Regions from separate parts of the Photobacterium sp. genome, predicted to be linked through region 1. Evidence: predicted binding sites of a transcription regulator. Region 1 holds the regulator's gene; the other holds the start of a gene.
The links. The regulator CRP, encoded in region 1, controls carbon source genes, mostly activating them, when cyclic AMP is high. The targets are predictions, from matches to a motif close to TGTGANNNNNNTCACA.
Positions count from the first base shown of each region.

Region 2: the regulator CRP is predicted to act here: its motif matches at 1,618-1,633, upstream of AC2204_RS19795 (CidA/LrgA family protein).

Region 1 covers NZ_JBVCPH010000007.1:32,621-35,745, forward strand. The annotation lists gene AC2204_RS09640 (phosphoribulokinase) at 1-272, shown strand, start outside; gene AC2204_RS09645 (OsmC family protein) at 503-907, opposite strand; gene crp (cAMP-activated global transcriptional regulator CRP) at 1,180-1,812, shown strand; gene AC2204_RS09655 (hypothetical protein) at 2,007-2,210, shown strand; gene AC2204_RS09660 (DUF1338 domain-containing protein) at 2,277-3,071, opposite strand.
Region 2 covers NZ_JBVCPH010000025.1:22,382-25,506, reverse strand. The annotation lists gene sbcB (exodeoxyribonuclease I) at 1-526, shown strand, start outside; gene AC2204_RS19800 (hypothetical protein) at 897-1,421, shown strand; gene AC2204_RS19795 (CidA/LrgA family protein) at 1,644-2,021, shown strand; gene AC2204_RS19790 (CidB/LrgB family autolysis modulator) at 2,018-2,701, shown strand; gene cdd (cytidine deaminase) at 2,947-3,125, shown strand, end outside.

The DNA of each region.
Region 1 (3,125 bases):
GCACCCATATCAACTTCCAGCGGGTGCCGACCATCGATACATCCAACCCATTCAGTGCCAAAGGCATTCCGAGTCTGGATGAAAGCTTTGTGGTCATTCGCTTTCGCGGCATTAAAAATGTCGATTTCCCCTATCTGCTCTCAATGATCCAGGGCTCGTTTATGTCAAGCCATAACACCCTGGTGGTACCGGGCGGGAAAATGAGCTTTGCGATGGAGTTGATCATGCGCCCGTTGATCCAGATGTTAATCGAAACCGGAAAGATCGGGTAAACCTGAGGCGAGTGGCGAGTAACGAGATGTGGGCTTCCCGTTACCCGACAGATATCTCCTGTGGTCCTGTGGTCCTGTGGTCCTGTGGTCCTGTGGTCCTGTGGTCCTGTGGTCCTGTGGTCCTGTGGTCCTGTGGTCCTGCAAGCAGGCTCTCCGAGCCATAGTTGGGGTCAAGTTGTGGTTCTTTCTCGAAACTCGAACCTAATGACTCGAAACTGTTTATTCGAAACTTAGCCCTTAACTATTTCATACGAATGCGTCATCTCTACCCCTTCGCCCAGCATCAGGCACACAGAGCAGTATTTCTGCAGTGAATCTGCGACGACGCTGGCAACCTTGGCCTCGTCCAGATCATAGCCAGTAACCACGAAATGCAGGTTAGCCGAGGTGAAAATACGCGGTGCCTGTTCACGGCGAACAGAAGAGATCTGCGCCTCACAGCCGGTGATTTTTTGCCCGGCAGACTGCAAACCGTCGACAACATCAACGGAACTACAGCCACCAGCAGCCATCAACACCATTTCCATCGGACTGGGGGCTTTTTCGCCCCCATTGCCATCCATAACGACACTGTGACCAGAATCTGTCTGGCCCAGAAAGGTCATCCCTTCTACCCATTTCACTCGTGATTGCATTGCTTTCTCCTTACTTTAAACAGGGTAATTATGCATTAACTAACAACTGTGTGATCATGTGCACACTTATGAGTACCAAATGGCCATATCTGATAGATCAATATCAAGAAAAAGGCGCCGAAAAAAGATAAACTCTCAAGTAAATATTCAAGTGAACTTGCAGCCTAGCGGCTGAATGAATATCCTAATCAGCGAACAATTCTATTGTTAGGCCCAGCCTTGAATTATATGGATGTCGTTGTTGGGCAACAAACGCAGAGGAAGTTAGAAATATGGTTCCAGGTAAACCTCAAACAGATCCAACTCTAGAGTGGTTTCTTTCCCATTGCCACATTCACAAATATCCGTCAAAGAGTACTTTGATCCATGCGGGAGAGAAAGCAGAAACTCTCTACTACATTGTGAAAGGTTCTGTTGCCGTATTGATCAAGGATGAAGAAGGCAAAGAAATGATCCTGTCTTACCTTAACCAGGGTGACTTCATCGGTGAGCTAGGCTTATTTGAAGAAGAGCAGGAACGTACCGCATGGGTACGTGCCAAGAGCCCTTGTGAAGTGGCAGAGATTTCTTTCAAAAAATTCCGCCAGCTTATTCAGGTCAACCCAGATATTCTGATGCGCCTTTCTGCACAGATGGCCAGCCGTTTGCAAATCACCAGCCAGAAAGTCGGCGATCTTGCATTCCTTGACGTCACAGGCCGTATTGCACAGACATTGCTAAATCTTGCAAAACAACCTGATGCAATGACTCACCCAGACGGTATGCAAATCAAGATCACCCGTCAGGAAATTGGTCAGATTGTGGGCTGCTCGCGTGAAACGGTAGGTCGTATCCTTAAGATGCTGGAAGAGCAGAATCTGATTTCTGCCCACGGCAAAACTATCGTGGTTTACGGCACTCGCTAACCGGCCTGCGAATAGGTTGATAAAAAGCCGCTGAATGCGGCTTTTTTTGTAACTGCGAAATATATAATTATCACCACAAGGCATAAAGAGATCGCAAAACGTATATTCTTTCGTACCCTTCACTGTTTATTCACTTGCCAATAATAACACCAGTGCTACATTGTGCATATTGACTACTTCAGAGGTGTCTTGATATGGATATCGAACGCTTTTCTCCACACACTCAGGTTCCTGCCCAGGCTGTCATTGCAGCCTTACCCGCGACTATTGAAATGACTGGCTTTAGCGGTCCTCGTCATTATCTTGAACAGCAAACCCTGTTCAGCCAGCGTCAACGCACCGTGCACGGTAAGGAGTTGTGGAGCCCTCCTTTAGATTGCCATCAAGCTAACCAATAACGGCAACAAAAAACAGCGGCCAAGACCGCTGTTTTCCCCTCGGTTTACTTTTACTGTCGCAATGCCTTACTCACTCGTACTTTCAAAGATCTTATCCGCCGACGCTTCAACAAACCCGCGGAACAGTTCACCATTCGCCTGAGGATAGCGCTTAGCAAACTCATAGAAGCCGCCCGGGATTATTTTTTCACCGTCAAGAAAATCGACCGCGACCTTGTCAGCCATCGTGGCCGACTGTTCCAGCATCACCTCTGGCCCCCCTTTCACTTCACCGCCCGCCTCATTAATTGCAAAACCATTGTGGCGCAGCAGATGGTTCACTTCACGGATCTCAGTGAACTGCTCAAGCTGGTTAATGCTGACGGTAAAATGATTGGCCCCGAAGCCATGTGCGGCGACCCAGCCCGCATACTCGCTTTCAGCCGATAACATCTCATACGTCGCCGAATCGATATCCCACAAACGGCCACAGCAAACAAACTCAGGATCATGAATTGCCAGCTCCGGTATTTGGTCAACCAGTCCGCGTACCGTCTCCTGCAACAGAGAAGAACACTGTCCCAGCAGCAGCTCGCTGATAAAGACTTTTGGTGCTAATGGGTTCGGATGCTCAAAATGCTCCGCATACAACTTTTTGGCTTCAAAATGATACTTACCACATGGCTTATAGCCAATGGCTATGAAAGGGGCGGCCAGCTTATCCAACCCCACTTTCGGCAGATTAAAGGTCCGCAGTGCGATGTGATCATTGAGCAGGGGTTCATCTTCGGTTAACAGATCATGTACCTTTGCTGCCGAAGGGCACAGACGTTGCGTATAGTCTTGCCACAGGGCATTAAACAATTGCTCCACTCTTTCCATGATGAATATCTCCCCTTGCTGATAATAATTGCCGTCATAAACGGGTATCGGTGA
Region 2 (3,125 bases), on a different contig from region 1:
GCATCTCAATAAATGCCCGGTTCTGGCTCCGGCTAAAACACTAAAAGCAGACGATGCCGAACGCCTTGGTATTGATCGCGAGCAATGCCTGAAAAATTTACAGCGGCTTAAAGATCACCCTGAAGTTCGGGAAAAACTCTTGGCCATATTCAGTGTCGATCGTCAGTTTGCTGCCAATGATAATGTGGATGCCATGTTATACGACGGTTTCTTCTCTCATGCAGATCGTTCAGCGATGGAGATTATTCGTGAGACTGCGCCAGAGTCATTGGGCAGTCTGGATTTGAAGGTTGATGATAAGCGCATCAAGCCTTTGCTATTTCGTTATCGTGCACGTAATTACCCAATGACGCTCGATTATGCTGAACAACAAAAATGGAAACACCACTGTCAGGATTTCTTTGAAGACAACCTGCCTGCCTATATGGAAAACTTTGAATCGCTCGCACTTATACATCAATCGAATGAAAAGAAGATGCAAATCCTTAAAGATTTGTATGATTATGTTAACAGTACTGTATCTTAGTCTGGATACCGGCCAAGTAATTGCCCGCCAATCATATCTCAACTATCCCTATGATAAATAACAGATAATCAGTCATAACGTGTGAAGCCCGTTAGCCCATATCGCTAACAGGCTTTTTTTTAAGGCAATATCCCATAAACGAAATTTGAACTTCCTCACAATGCCATCAACACTTATATCAGTCGTAATAAAAGATACAGATTACGTTGATCTGTTTTGATCACCGATGAACTTCACGCCTCGACGCTAATTGAGGCCTATTGCAACACATTTTTATTGATGGGCATGCATCGCTTTGTGTCTGGTTATGGATGAGTTATAGCTGGTTACTGACGCGATTCACCATCAAATATCATGAAGTGATTTTGCCATGACGACAAAAACAATGACCCGCTGTTACCGATTCCAACATGTCGATTTTGAGCCGGATTTATGCTTACTGGTCTGGCCGGATCAAACTGAGACACAGTTGACGGTTCATGAGACCCAGTTACTGGAGGTATTGTGCTACTTCGCTGGCGAAGTGATCAACCTGCAAGCGCTCTATGACAAAGCGTTCCTTCAGACAGGTTCTAATAGTGATTTAAACCAACCCCCGTTTGATTTGAACACCATTCTGGTTTCGCTTAGTCGAAAACTAGAACGTAATAATTCGATGGCAATTCCGATTCAGGTGATCCCGAATTACGGCTTTCGTGTTCCGTTACCCGATAAAACGTGTCGTTTGGTACATACCGTTAAGGAAAGCACCCAATCTGAGTCTAATGCCCCTTCGGCGGAACCTGAACTCTCAGCGACTGAAGATATTGTAAAGAACAGCCTTTTTCACAAAATCTCCGTATTATTGCTAGCGCTGACGGGTGTGGCACTGTTTCTGCTCTCTGAATATTTTTAATCACCACACTTCGTCATTCCGTATATACAGAATTTAAGGAGCACGTGGCGAGATCTGGATTTCGGATATTTCGTTGCTCAACTCCGGGATGACATGTTTCGGTACTTTGACTATTCATCATTTATTTGAAAGAGTACCTATCTATTCTCGCTGAACTCCGCACCTAGAACGGCCTGGTTATATCAAGCGCATTAAGTGTGGCTTAGATCACAATTATTTTGTATGATAAATACGCTATTAACCGTATTTGAAGGGCTTATGGGGTATCTGCGTTCTTTTATTATCATCTTTCTTTGCCTGATCCTGGGCAAAGGCATTCAAGCATTCACCCACGTTGCCATTCCTGGCAGCATCATTGGGATGCTGATTCTTTTTGTCGTGCTATCTATGGGACTTATCCCTTCACATTGGGCAAAAGACGGCTGCCACCTTCTTATTCGCCATATGGCTTTATTATTTGTGCCTGTTGGCGTTGGGCTAATGAATTATTTAGATCTTCTTACGGCAAATACCTGGCCGATCCTTTTCAGTACCATCGGAAGCAGCCTGATCGTTTTCCTTGTCATTGGTATTGCGACACATCATAAGGAAAAACAATGATCTGGCTTGTTACTACATTGGCTGTTTTTTATCTGGCTCGGCTAGTTTCTAAACATTTGCAGCACCCTATTATTAATCCGCTACTTATCAGCCTTGTCATCATCATTCCATTGCTGATATGGCTGAATGTTCCTTATGAGCGTTACTTCGAGCAAAATAAGTGGCTGAATTATTTATTAGAGCCTGCGGTTGTTGCTCTGGCCTTTCCCCTCTATGAGCAACTCTCGCAAATTCGCCAGAAATGGAAAGTGATCTTCACCGTCTGTTTAACCGGCAGCCTGCTATCAATGATCACCGGGGCCGGTATTGCTTTGTACATGGGAGCAGATCCCCAACTGGCCGCCAGTATTTTACCTAAATCCGTAACAACTCCTATTGCAATGGCTGTCGCAGAGCAAGTGGGAGGTGTTCCTGCTATAGCGGCGGTTATGGTCATTATCGCAGGATTGTTGGGTGCGGTATTAGGTTATCCGCTATTCCGGTTATTTGGCATTAAAGCCTCCATTGCAAGAGGGTTAACCATGGGTACGGTATCGCATGCGTTGGGTACGGCAAAAGCGGCCGAAGAAAACTATCAGGAAGGGGCTTTTAGTTCGTTAGCCTTGGTGATCTGTGGCATTTTCACCTCGATACTGGCGCCGGTTGTGTACCCGGTGATCCTGGCATTATTTGGCTACTAGGCCCGTATATCTTTCAACCATGCTGCCTTTGTCAATCATAAAACGACACCGCTTAATAATGTCTGCAATCGCATACATTACTAAGTTATTGATAAATAAGCAGGCTGATTTGAAAAGTTTGTGTGACACCACTCTCAGAAATGTATGGAGTGAAACAAACATTGCGCTTGTGTGATGTTGGTCACATATGATTTTGAAATGCTCGCCTACAATGTTTCTCCATCAACGATACGGAGTAACAACACATGCATGCTAAAGTAATGGAGGCTTTAGGCTCTTTGCCCACTGATCTTGCTTCAGCGGTAAAACCTATTTTTGAAGATGCTGACTTTGACGCGACCCTGAGTCCGGAACAATTCGAAGAATTGCTCCAGAAAACACAAATGACAGACAGTGAATTACGTGTTGCACTTCTTCCTGTTGC